Regions from separate parts of the Specibacter sp. NPDC057265 genome, predicted to be linked through region 3. Evidence: riboswitches for the same ligand, from Rfam matches in the RefSeq annotation. Region 3 holds a riboswitch; each other region holds the start of a gene.

Region 1 (3,201 bases), on a different contig from region 3:
TTAGCCTCTGCCTCGGTGGAACCAAGGTAGGTGACCAACCCGGGCATGATCGCCACGGCGCCCGGGTTGCGCCCGGCTTGGCGGATTCGGGTCTTAAGATCCCGGTAATACGCCTGAGCGCTGGGCAGGTCATAGGCCACGGCATAGATTGCTTCGGCACGGCGGGCAGCCAACTGCCGGCCCGCCTCTGATGCCCCGGCTTGAAAAAGCACCGGGTGACCCTGCGGCGGACGCGGCACATTTAACGGTCCATCGACGAGAAACCGCTCGCTGCGGTGATTGATGGCCCGCACCCCCGCCGGATCCGCGTAGACACCGGACCGGTCGTAACGCAGCGCGTCGTCAGCCCATGAGTCCCAGAGACCCAGGACCACCTCGATGAATTCCTCCGCACGGGCATACCGGTCCAGAGACTCCGGCATGCGCTCCAGCCCATGGTTGCGGGCCTCCGCGTCGAACATGGAGGTCACCACATTCCAACCCACCCGGCCACCGGAAATATGGTCCAGTGAAGCCAACATCCGCGCCGCATGGAACGGGGTGTGGAAGGTGCTGGAAATGGTGCTGACCAGACCAATCCTGCTTGTGGCCCGACTCATGGCCGCCAGCGCGGTCATCGGTTCAAGGAACCACAGCGGCCCGTCGGCGACATTAGCTGCGGCGTGCCCATCGGCGAAAAACACCGCGTCCAGGAAACCGCGCTCGGCGGTGCGGGCCAACTGCTCTAAATAAGTGACATCCCCCAGCTGCTCAACTGGTGATTGTGGATGGCGCCATGCGGCTTTATGGTGTCCACAACCGAAGATGAACAGGTTCAAGTGCAGCTGGCGAGTTTCGAAAGTCATCCCTTTACCAGCCCGCCGTCAACAATGAGATTCTGTCCCGTCACCGCGCGGGACCAGGGGGAGGCGAAAAACAAGGCAGCGTCCGCGAACTCTTTCGGCGTAGTGACCCGCCGCAGCGAGGTCCCGGCGGCAATCATGTCAAAAACTTCCTCCGGGGTGGCTGAGCTGGCATCCGTGCTGCGCAACAAGCCGCCTGAAACCATGTTGACTGTGATCCCGGCAGGGCCTAAATCGTGGGAAAGAGTGCGGGTCAGCGACAGCAGGGCAGCCTTCGCGGCCGTGTAATCGTGATAGGGGACCACCGGGTGCTGAAATAAATTGGTGCCGACATTGATGACGCGTCCAAAGCCGGCTGCCCGCATCTTGGGCAATACTGCCTGCACAGTGTTCAACGCCCCGCGTACAGTTCCGGAGAACTGCTGCTCCAGGTTCTCCCAGTTCAACGTGTCCGCCTGCGGTCGCGCGTCGCCGTTGAAGGAGAAGTCGGCCAGTGCATTGTTGACGACCGTAGTGATGGGGGAACCAAAATGCGCCTCGGCCCTTTCAACCATGGCATTGACCTGCTGCGCATCACGTACATCTGCTTGCAGGGCCACAGCCCGTTCAGGAAAAGCTGCCGCTGCTCCCTGCGCCGCGTCAGCGCTTTCTAAATAATTAATCACCACACGGGAGCCTTCCTTGAGGAAAGACTGCACCAGGCGGGCACCAAGTCCCCTCGCGCCTCCGGTGACCAGCACTACTTGGTCGTGGATGGGCAGGGCTTTGGGGGAAACTGTTGTGGACTTCATGTGAATCACCTTTCGACGGGTGACGAAGGCACGTAGACGTAGATGACCGTTGACCGGTGCTGACATCCCTTCGCCAGTACTAACTGGAGCAGGTTCACCGGGTTTAATCTCAGCTCCTGACCGGCTTGCGCCGCGCCGGGGCACCCCGTGTCGCTTCTGCCTACCATAGCCCATTGGGAAATTCTTGGGGTGGTCACTTTGCGGCCCGTCACAACAGATGCCCCCGGGCGTGGAAGGCAACGATGTCCAAACTGACACGGTGGGGGATCATGGAACCGGGTGGGATGGAAACCCGAAAACCATTTCTTGGGGCCCTGACAAGTTCGGCACAGTCCCCGCATCACGGCATGGTCCACCTTGGCATCCAACGCAGCACCATGGGCCAACCAGGCTGCATTTCAGGCATGCAGTCCTGCAGACGGAACCTCAGGCGCCAAAGCCGCACCCGGTCTGGCGCATGGCACCCCCTGCGCCAAACCGGCATGGAATCCGGCGCAGAACAGCCCACCTTGGCATCCAACGCACCACCATGCACACCAGCGGCGGACAATCCGGCGCCTGCGACACTTAGAATCCGCCGCTCAACGCCCTCGCCGCCTGCTGGTATGAACGCGTCACGCCCGCCTGGGCCAATTTGGTCACCGGGGAGCCCAGGGTATATATCAATCCCGCCGGTCTGCTGAACGCCAGCAGCCTAAAGTGCACGGCGCCGTCGGGCCTCATCAGGGCCAGGAAGGCCTCCTCGCCCAGGGCGGGATGGCCCGGCAAGGTCCCGTAGCCAAAACCAGCCACTGTCACCGCGCTGCCCTCATCCGTCTCCAGCCGCTGCGGCTCCAGAGCCCACACCACTTCGCACGGTACGGGGAGCCGCAGCTGGCCCACACCAAATCCACTCACCACCCGCGCACCCACCGTGGCCCGCGGCGGGGCCTTGACGGTCAACCCGGCCCGGCGTTGAATCTCCCACGTCATGATGCCCTCTGCGAGCGCAGCGAAGGTCTCCGGGCCGCTGCCCACTGTGGTGGTCTTGTCCACGTGGCTGAATCCCTTGGGCCAGGGAATGTCCTGCGCAGCTGTGAGTGCCGCCAGGCGGGTCAACCCCAGCTGCGGATAATCCAAATTGCTACTCCCCTGCGGCATGGGCACTCCATTTCAAGGCGGTTTGTTGCTTTTTGGGTAAGCCGGCCACCACTAGATCGTAGGAATCCTCCAGCATTTCCAGGACCATCTGTTCCTCCACGCGGGAGGTGTCAACAGTGTTCCAGTGCCGTTTGTTCAGGTGGTACCCACCGGTGATTCCGGGATTTGCCTCGCGCAGACCCGGCGCGAGCTCGGGATCACATTTGAGGCTGATGCTCAAAGGTTGGCTGTCCAGATCCCCCAAGGCGAAGACCTTGCCCGGACGGTCCCCTGTGGGGGCCTTGACCTTGAACACGCTGGTTTCCGCGCCAAAGGGGAAGTCTTCATAGGCCCCGGGCAGGTTCAATGCCGCGGCGCGCAGGGATGAAGGTGCGATGCTCATGCGGCGCCGCCGGTTGCAAGCACTTCGTAGCGCAACATGGCGAACT
Region 2 (3,201 bases), on a different contig from region 3:
CGTCGGAACGGGGAACAATGTACACCGGCATCCCCCGCACCATCCCGCGCACCGTGTGGGTGATCAGTGGGCGCAGGTGTCCGGGGACGCGCAGGCGCAAAATATCGCCGTGCACCGGGCGCAGCGGCAGTTCCAGGCCCCGCGGCAGTGCCTGCAATTCAGCCGCGCCCAGGCCATTGGCCACAATGACCTCCCGGGCGTGGATTTCACGGCCGTCAGCCAGGGCGACGCCGGTGACGCGGCCTTGGGCGTGCCTGCCGGCGTGCTCCCACAACAGCGCGGCAGCCTGCCCGGCCACGAACGCCCCTTCCCCGTCCCCACGTGCGGCGGCCACTTCATTGAGGCGCTGACGCAGCGCGGCGGCGGTGGCCCGCGGATCAAGCTGGTGGTCGCCGGCGATGCGCAGGGCGCAGGAAATCTGGGGACTGAGCAGGGGCTCGGCAGCCCGCGCGTCCTTGATGCTCAGCTGTTCCACCTGCAGTCCGTGCTGGAGCTGCACGGTGCGCAAATCGGCCAGCGCCTGCCGGTCCGCGGCGTCGGCCCCCACAACGAGGGTCGGCGTCGTAACAAATCCCGTCTCCGGCAGACCTGGTGCGTCCAGGGAGGCCAGCAGCTCGGGCCACAGCGCGGCGGAGGCGAGCATGAGTTCCAGCAGGGGCTGCTCTTGATAGTGCAGTTCGCTGATGGCCGCCAACATCCCGGCCGCGGCGAAGGTGGCTCCGGAGGCAGGGGCGGGGTCTATCACTTTTACGCTTCGGCCCGAGCGTTGGGCTTCCCAGGCAATGCCAAGGCCCACAATGCCACCGCCAATGACTGCCACGTCAAGGGTGGGGGGTGCTGGAGTGCCGGAGCCGGGCATTGAAGATCCCATGTATTTTCCTTTCCTACGCCGGCATGACCCGGATCAGGTTCCACGCCCACAAGGGGGCGAATGTCGGTCGACGCATCAGGCGTCCTCTCAGCCAGCTTCACTGGCTCCCGCGGTACTGCACTAGTCTATGAGACATGCACAGCTCTTCTGCCATCCATGACGCCATGCCCGCTGCCGACGCACCCTCCACGGCGCCCCAACTGGCCGCGGCCAGACTATATTTATGCACCGACGCCCGCACCCGTCAGGGGGATTTCGCCGATTTTCTACGCGCAGCCTATGCCGGCGGCGTGGACATCATCCAGCTGCGCGACAAGTCCATTGAGGCCGCCGAGGAGCTGGAGCTGCTGGCCGTGTTGCGTTCCGTGGCGGAGGAATCCGGCAAGTTGTGGGCCGTGAATGACAGGGCCGACCTTGCCTCCCTCAGCGGTGCGCCCGTGTTCCACATTGGCCAGAAGGATCTGCCGCTGCCGGCCGCCCGCTCGCTGGTGGGCCCGGTGTCGATGGGGCTCTCCAGCCACGACCCCGCCCAGGTATCCGCCGCCGCGGCCCACCCGGACGCCGACTACTTCTGTGTGGGCCCGCTGTGGGCCACCCCCACCAAACCGGGCCGGGCCGCCGTCGGGCTCTCCCTGGTGGAACATGCCGCCTCGCTGGGCACGGCCAAGCCGTGGTTCGCCATTGGTGGTGTGGACCTGTCCACCGTGGACCAGGTCATCGACGCCGGTGCCTCGCGGATAGTTGTGGTCCGCGCCATCACCGACGCCGCGGATCCCACCGCGGCCGCCCAAGAACTGCTCTCCCGCCTGCCTGCACTGGGGTAGCACCCAGGGCACGCCACCAGGGTCGCCGCCGGGCCTAGCGCACGACGCCGGTGGCAACCTTGCGCGGATCCGAATCGGTCACCATTGCCGTAAATTCAGACTCAATCACGGGATTTTCCTTGTAGGTGAACTTGGAGACGGCCACTGCCACAATCAGGTTCAGGAGGAATGCGGGCACAATCTCGTACATTGCATCATGCAACACCGGCGTCTTTCCCCAGACAAACACCACCACCGTGGCCACAACCATGCCCGCCAGGGCACCCTGCGAGCTCAGCTTGCGCCAGTACAGGCTCAGCAGGACCACAGGACCAAAGGCGGCCCCAAAGCCGGCCCAGGCGAAGGACACCAGCTCCAGGATGCTCGATTCCCTGTCCAGGGCGATGAGGGCTGCAACGACGGCAATCACCAGCACGCCGAGCCGGCCCAGAATGACCTGCTGCTTGGCCGTGGACTGGCGCCCGGTCATGTTGTACAGGTCCTCAACGAGCGCCGAGGAACACACAATGAGCTGGGAGGAGATGGTGGACATGATGGCGGCAAGCACGGCCGCCAGGACCAGGCCGGCCACGAACGGGTGGAAGAATATCTGGCTCAATTTCAGGAACACCGTTTCCGGGTCGCCAAGCTCCAGAGCGGGATTGTCGGCAAAGTAGGCGATGCCAATCAATGCCGTGCTGACAGCCCCGGCCGCCGTCAAAATCATCCAGCCAATGCCAATGCGGCGCCCCGCCTTGGCATCCTGCGGGGAACGCAACGCCATGAACCGGACAATGATGTGGGGCTGGCCAAAGTAGCCCAGGCCCCATGCAGCGGTGGAAAAGATGCCCACCAGCCACACCAGGGTGTTCCCCTCCCCAAAGCCCCTGAACAAGTTCAAGGCCTCGGGGTCGATGTTTTGCAAGCGCGTCACCGTGGCGCCAACGCCGCCGGTTTGGATCACGGCCATCACCGGGACCACCATCAGCGCGGCAAACATCAGCAGGCCCTGGGCCACATCCGTCAGCGTGGCCCCAATGAACCCGCCAAAGAGCGTGTAAGCCAGCGTGACCACCGTGACCACGCCCATGCCGGCCAGGTACGACCAGCCAAAGGATCCCTCAAAGAACTTTCCGGCCGCCACCATGCCCGAGGACACATAGAAGGTAAAGAACACCAGGATAATGGCCGCCGCGGCAATGCGCAGCAGGTGCGAGTTGTCCTTGAGGCGCTTTTCAAAAAAGCTGGGGACGGTAATGGCGTTCTGTGAAATAAATGTGTAGGAACGCAACCTTGGCGCCACGAACTTCCAGTTCAACCAAGCCCCGATGGTGAGGCCTATGGCAATCCATGCCTCCACCAGTCCAGTGAGATAAATGGCCCCGGGAAGGCCCATGAGGAGCCAGCCTGACATGTCCGAGGCGCCGGCGGAAAGCGCGGCAACCCCTGGCTTGAGCCCGCGGCCGGCAAGCATGTAGTCGTCGAGGTCGTCTGTTTTTTTGAAGGCAAAGTATCCAATGGCGAGCA
Region 3 (3,201 bases):
CAGCTGCTCCTCTGAACGGGTCATGGCATCATCAGTGGTGGGACCGGAGGTGTCATGCCCCACCGTGCCCTGCGCCGTGCCGGCATCGTAGGCCTGGTTCGTGGAGGTGTCGTTGCTTGAGGTGTCCGCAAAGTTGCCGCGCCCCGTGGTGTCATCCTCAAAGCCCTGATCAAAGCCGGAGGAGAGCCCGTAGTAGCTGTAAAGCTGGTCCTGTTCGTCCACTTCCAAATGACCGTCGGGTGCTACGCGGGGGGCGTCCTTGACCTTGTCCTTGGTGTAGGGAATGACAATGTCGTCGCCCTGCTGGGTGGCATCCGCCAGGGGTGCAAAGGACTCGGAAGTCCCAAAAAGACCTGTCTTGACAGTCACCCAGCTCGGCTCCGAGGTTCGGTCGTCAAAATAAATCTGGCCAATGGAGCCGATCTTTCCTCCATCGCTGTCCAACACATTGCCGCCGCCGGATACCAGGGCGGACAGGTTATCGGTGTGAATCATGATGTTCTCCTTCTCGTACTCTTGATAAGGCTTCCATCTTGCTTAACCGGGCGGGGCCGTTGAAGCGGTTTCGGAACCAAATGGTCCCTGGATTCCTGGCTTGTGGCAGCTTCTGCCGAAGCCGGCCAAAGAGGGGTCACAGCCAAAAACCTCGCCCAAAACCCATGGAACACTCCTTGGATTCATAAATCAAGGGAAGCATCCGGAAATAAGCCGAGCGGAGCTAAATGGGCCGCATGAGTTTTGGATATAAGCCCCGCTTTATTTCGCTGGGGAAGTCCGCCGTCGTCATCGTGCATTGGCTTGGGCCCGTGCGCGGGGTATGCTAAAGCCGCAATTCAAACACGACAGGGGAGCGTCCACCCGGCCTGGGTAGCGGCGCTGAGAGTGCGGTTCACCGCAGACCCTCGAACCTGCTCCGGTTAGTACCGGCGAAGGGAGTCGAGTTCTCTTCGGCTGCGCGGAAAGTCCGCTGCTGCCGCCCCTCCTGAAAAGGAGGAACCATGGCCAAGTCATATGCAGGTGAAACTGCTCCGCAGCAAGACCAACTCAAGGCATCACGGGCCAAAAAATCGTGGCGGGTCGTTGACATCGTCATTGTCTCGGTGCTGGGCGTGGCGGTGGGGGTGATTTTCTGGCTGTGGTCGGTCGGTTACGGACTTATCAGCGCCGCCACCGTCGCCTTCCCGCCCATCTCCGCCCTGTACGGCGGCGGCTGGCTTATTGCCGGAGTGCTGGGCGGATTGGTGATCCGCAAGCCCGGAGCCGCGCTGTACTGCGAACTGATCGCAGCATCCGTGGAGGGGCTGCTGGGCACCCATTTCGGTTTCACCGTGCTGCTTTCGGGCCTGGTTCAAGGCTTGGGTGCGGAATTGGGCCTGGCCCTGTTCCGCTACCGCCGGTTCACCTTGCTTGTGGCCCTGGTGGCTGGGGCGCTCGCGGGCCTGGGGCTGGGGCTCAATGACAATTTTGTGTACAACGTGGAATGGGCGGCCGATTGGAAGGCCATCTACTTGGTCCTGGCGATGATTTCCGGGGCCTTGATTGCCGGCCTGGGTTCCTGGCTGGCAGTGCGCGGCCTGGCGCGGACGGGGGCGCTGGCCAATTTGCCCTCGCGCGGCGCCGCCACCGAGCGGGCCGTGTAGAGATGAAGAAACTCTCCGGGGGTGCCCATGTCATCGGCGCCCCCGCCGGCGTCAGTGCCCAAGGATGGGGGTGGCAGCATTCGGGCCGCGCCACGCCCGCCGTGCAGGGCCTGGATTTGGACATTGCACCCGGAGAGCGGGTGTTGCTGCTGGGGCCTTCCGGAGCTGGCAAGTCCACGCTTTTGCATGCCCTGGCAGGGGTCCTGGGCAATGACGAAGAGGCTGATGAACAGGGAAGGCTGCTCATTGACGGCCGTCCCGCAGCTCATTGCCGCGGGGTGGCCGGGCTTATGCAACAAGATCCGGACACGCAGGTGGTGCTCTCGCGCATTGGCGACGACGTGGCGTTTGGGGCCGAGAATCTGGCGGTGCCGCGTGCGGAAATTTGGCGGCGGGTGCCCGCTGCCCTGGAAGCCGTAGGACTTGCACTGCCGCTGGATCACCCCAGCTCCGCATTGTCCGGCGGCCAAAAGCAGCGCCTGGGTCTGGCCGGGATTTTGGCCATGCGCCCGGGATTGCTCCTGCTTGATGAACCCACCGCCAACCTCGATCCCGCCGGGGTGGTGGAAGTCCGTGATGCCGTGCGCCGCAGCTTGGATGAAAGCGGGGCCACCTTGGTGGTGGTGGAGCACCGCGTGCACGTGTGGCTGGATGTGGTGGACAGGGTGGTGGTGCTGGCGCCGACGCGGCTGGGGGAGCCTGGCGGGGTCTTGTTCGATGGCCCCCCGGCCGCCGTGATGGCCCAAAGCCGCACGCAATTGGCCGCTGCCGGGATCTGGGTGCCGGGCTACGTGCCCACCACCGTGCCCCGTGCCGCGGCAAGGGACGACGCCGGCAGGCAGCTGCTGTTGGCAGCGGAAAGTTTGGCGGTCTCCCGCACCAAGGGACGGAAGAGGCAGCCGGCGGTACCCGTCGCCGTCGTTCCTGCGGTGCAGGTGCTGGCCGGACAGGCTTTGAGCGTCACAGGTCCCAATGGGGCCGGAAAGTCCACGCTGGCTTTGACGCTGGCCGGGCTTTTGCCGCCGGCGGGGGGCCGGTTGGAGGCGCTGCCGGAGTTGGCCCGGGGGGCCGGGGCGGTGCCGCTGGCCTGGCGCGGACAGGAGCTGATCAGCAGGATCGGCACTGTTTTTCAGGAACCGGAGCATCAGTTTGTGACCCACAGTGTGCGGGAGGAGCTGTTGTTTGGGCCCAAGCTGCTGGGCCGTGGCAGCGGCATGGCTGATGAACTGCTGGCACGGCTGCGTTTGGAGCATGTTGCAGATGCCAACCCCTTCACGCTCTCTGGTGGTGAGAAGCGGAGATTGTCGGTGGCCACGGTGTTGGCGGCCAAACCGCAGGTGCTGGTCCTGGACGAGCCCACCTTTGGGCAGGACGCCAACACCTGGGCGGAGCTGGCCTCCTTGGTCAATGAACTCCTGGATGCCGGGACGGCCGTGGTGTCAGTGACCCACGATGCGGCCTTCAGCGCCGTCCTGGGCGGGAAGCAGTTGATCATTGGCGGACCCGCTGCAGCGGACGCCGGCGCTGTGTGCGCCGCCGCGGGGCAGGGGGCGCGCAAATG
Region 4 (3,201 bases), on a different contig from region 3:
CAGGATTCAAATTGGCGTCCTGGAGGACGGCATCCTGGCCGAGCACTTTGTGTCCAAGACCCAGCAGGATTCGCTGATTGGCAACGTTTACGTGGGCAAGGTCCAAAACGTGCTGCCCAGCATGGAGGCGGCCTTTGTTGACATTGGCCGCGGCCGCAACGCCGTGCTGTACGCCGGCGAGGTGGACTGGGACGCCGCGGACCTCAAGGGCCAGCCGCGCCGCATTGAAAATGCCCTCAAGTCCGGGGACTCGGTGCTGGTCCAGGTGTCCAAGGATCCCGTGGGACACAAGGGTGCCCGCCTGACAAGCCAAATTTCGCTGCCCGGACGCTACCTGGTGTTTGTCCCCGGCGGTTCCATGACCGGGATCTCCCGCAAGCTGCCCGACGTCGAACGCAACCGGCTCAAGCGCGTGCTCAAAGACCACCTGCCGGAGAACGCCGGCGTGATTGTGCGAACGGCTGCCGAGGGTGCCAGCGAGGAAGAGCTCACCAACGACATCAACCGGCTGCGCGCCCAATGGGAAGGCATCAACAACAGGGCCGCGTCGGCCAAGACGCTGGCGCCTGAAATGCTGTACGCCGAGCCTGACCTGACCATCAAGGTGGTGCGTGACGTCTTCAATGAAGACTTCACGAAGCTGATCGTCTCCGGTGAGGAGGCCTGGGACACCATCGAGGCGTATGTCACCTATGTGGCCCCGGATCTGCTGGACCGTTTGGAAAAGTGGAGCAGCGAGGAGGACATTTTCTCCGCCCACCGCATTGACGAGCAAATCAACAAGGCCCTGGAACGCAAGGTGTTCTTGCCCTCGGGGGGTTCGCTGGTCATTGACCGCACCGAAGCCATGACCGTGGTGGACGTCAACACCGGCAAGTTCACCGGCTCCGGGGGAAACCTGGAGGAAACCGTCACCAAGAACAACCTGGAGGCTGCCGAGGAGGTGGTGCGCCAGTTGCGCCTGCGTGACATTGGCGGCATCATCGTCATCGACTTCATTGACATGGTGCTGGAATCCAACCGTGACCTGGTGCTCCGCCGGCTGGTGGAATGTCTGGGCCGCGACCGCACCAAACACCAGGTCGCCGAAGTCACCTCCCTGGGTCTGGTCCAAATGACGCGCAAGCGCATGGGCACCGGCCTGCTGGAGGTCTTTGGCGAACAATGCCCCAGCTGCGCAGGCCGCGGCATGGTCACCCACGAGATTCCAGTGGAGCACCGCCGCAACCACGCCGCATCCGTGGAGGTGGTTTCCGCCCCCTCCCAGGCGCCCAAGCACGAGCCCCGCGAGCAGGAACGCACAGCCAACCGCTCCACCCGCAGCGAGCGCAAGCGCAACCGCAACCGCTCCCAGCAGGCGGAGTTGGAAGCCGGCCATGACGTTCCGGCCGCACCGGCAGTGGATGCGGCAGCTGACGCCGCCAAGGTACAGAAAGCCCAGGAGGCCCGCATTGCGCTGGCCGCGATTGCCGCCGCCGCTGCCGCCGCACACCACGAGCCGGCAGCTGCCGGCCAGGTGGGGGCCGCCATTGCAACCACACCGGCTGCAGCGTCCGACGGCGCCACCCTCACCCTGGGCGGGGAAGCCGTGGAGCTGCCCCGTGGGCACCGGGGGGAAAGCCGGGAGCTGGCCGAATCCACCCCGGTGGACAAGGCGGCCGCGCTGGCGGGTCTGGCCCAGGCCCTGGACCAGTTGGCTGCCCCCAGCGTGCAGGAGGGCGCCACGTCCGGCGTGGAGGCCGTGGCCGGCGAAAAACAGGCAGTATCTGTGCCCGGGGACGCCGGGGATGGCGGCCGCGCCCGTTCGCGGCGGCCACGCCGGAACCGCAGCGCACGCAGCGCCCAAGGCGGTGCCGACACTGCAGTGGAGACCGTGGACTCGGTGCAGCACGGTCAGGGCTCGGCTCCGCACAGCAGTGCCGCCGCGGTGGTGCCTGCCGCCGCGCCGGTGGCCGTGAAGAGCGCTGAACCCATCATTTTGGGCGTCGGGGTTCCCGCCTCGGAACTGTAGCCAGCCCGCCCAACCGCAGGCACCCTGCCGGCCCGCGCCGCCTTAAGAAGCTCCATGACATCTTCTCAAGGCGGCGCGGGCCGGTTTTTTGCATGTTCCGGGTTAGGGTGGGATCAGACACGGGGTGCCAGGCCACCAGGGCCGGCTGAGACTACACCCGTTGAACCTGCCCGGTTAGCACCGGCGAAGGGATGTCCCATGAGCACAACCGCCCTTGATTCACCTGCCCCGGCACCTGCGGTCCGCCGCGATGGCCACACCGGCCATCCACGCATCCTGGCCATAGCGGGCTCGGACCCCTCAGGGGGTGCCGGCATCCAAGCTGACATTAAGACCATTTCGGCCCACGGCGGCTATGCCTTGGCCGCCGTCACCGCATTGACGGCCCAAAACACCCAGGGCGTGCAGGCCATCCATGTGCCGCCGGGGCATTTCCTCACCGCACAACTTGATGCCATCTCGACGGACATCACTGTTGACGCAGTCAAGATCGGCATGTTGGGAACGGCCCAGGCGATGGCGGCGGTGGGCCGGTGGCTGCAGCGCACGCAACCGCCCGTCGTGGTGCTGGACCCGGTCATGGTGGCCACCAGTGGTGATTCCCTTGTCGAAGCCGGGACGCGGCAGGCCCTTTTGGATCTGTTGCCGCACACGCATCTGGTGACACCCAACCTTGCCGAGTTGGCGGCCCTGCTGGAAGCACCCCTGGCCACCACCTGGGCGCAGGCCCTGGCCCAGGGGCGTGAACTGGCCGGTGCCCATCAAGTGCTGGTGCTGGTCAAGGGCGGGCATTTGCCTGGGAAGCACTGTCCCGATGCGCTGGTGGACGCCCAGGGAACGCTGCAGGAGTTTTCCGCCCCCCGCGTTGACACTGTCAACACCCACGGCACGGGGTGTGCCCTGTCCTCCGCCGTGGCAACCCTGCAGGCGCACGGCGGGGATTGGGCGCTGAGCATCCAACGGGCGAAGGAATGGTTGGTGGGCGCCTTGGAAACGTCGGCACAGCTGCAGGTGGGCGGCGGGGCCGGCCCGGTGAACCACTTCCATGCCCTGTGGGGGCCCGCCGCGGTTGACCTTCCCCGCAGCGCACCGGGGCCCGGAGAGGATTTCAGCGGCTGGCTGTGGCAGCAGTGCAAGGACATGCGTGCGGCCATCTTCAACCTTGACTTCATCAAGGAACTTGCCGCAGG

What was found. Region 3 has a riboswitch for thiamine pyrophosphate ahead of ACFUCV_RS10035 (ECF transporter S component). Riboswitches for the same ligand answer to the same signal wherever they lie in the genome.
Region 1: it holds a riboswitch for thiamine pyrophosphate, as region 3 does, so the genes downstream of both, ACFUCV_RS11535 (3-oxoacyl-ACP reductase) here and ACFUCV_RS10035 (ECF transporter S component) in region 3, are expected to answer to the same signal.
Region 2: it holds a riboswitch for thiamine pyrophosphate, as region 3 does, so the genes downstream of both, thiO (glycine oxidase ThiO) here and ACFUCV_RS10035 (ECF transporter S component) in region 3, are expected to answer to the same signal.
Region 4: it holds a riboswitch for thiamine pyrophosphate, as region 3 does, so the genes downstream of both, ACFUCV_RS02550 (bifunctional hydroxymethylpyrimidine kinase/phosphomethylpyrimidine kinase) here and ACFUCV_RS10035 (ECF transporter S component) in region 3, are expected to answer to the same signal.

Annotation. Positions count from the first base shown of each region.
Region 1 covers NZ_JBHUYE010000016.1:26,627-29,827, reverse strand. The annotation lists gene ACFUCV_RS11540 (LLM class flavin-dependent oxidoreductase) at 1-845, opposite strand, end outside; gene ACFUCV_RS11535 (3-oxoacyl-ACP reductase) at 842-1,633, opposite strand; TPP riboswitch at 1,682-1,791, opposite strand; gene ACFUCV_RS11530 (DUF1990 family protein) at 2,201-2,773, opposite strand; gene ACFUCV_RS11525 (MmcQ/YjbR family DNA-binding protein) at 2,757-3,155, opposite strand; gene ACFUCV_RS11520 (dihydrofolate reductase family protein) at 3,152-3,201, opposite strand, start outside.
Region 2 covers NZ_JBHUYE010000018.1:5,180-8,380, reverse strand. The annotation lists gene thiO (glycine oxidase ThiO) at 1-871, opposite strand, end outside; TPP riboswitch at 865-991, opposite strand; gene thiE (thiamine phosphate synthase) at 1,006-1,695, shown strand; gene putP (sodium/proline symporter PutP) at 1,730-3,201, opposite strand, start outside.
Region 3 covers NZ_JBHUYE010000011.1:107,855-111,055, reverse strand. The annotation lists gene ACFUCV_RS10040 (DUF2382 domain-containing protein) at 1-495, opposite strand, end outside; TPP riboswitch at 835-952, shown strand; gene ACFUCV_RS10035 (ECF transporter S component) at 999-1,640, shown strand; gene ACFUCV_RS10030 (ABC transporter ATP-binding protein) at 1,643-3,201, shown strand, end outside; gene ACFUCV_RS10025 (energy-coupling factor transporter transmembrane component T family protein) at 3,199-3,201, shown strand, end outside.
Region 4 covers NZ_JBHUYE010000002.1:126,308-129,508, reverse strand. The annotation lists gene ACFUCV_RS02555 (Rne/Rng family ribonuclease) at 1-2,011, shown strand, start outside; TPP riboswitch at 2,122-2,220, shown strand; gene ACFUCV_RS02550 (bifunctional hydroxymethylpyrimidine kinase/phosphomethylpyrimidine kinase) at 2,210-3,201, shown strand, end outside.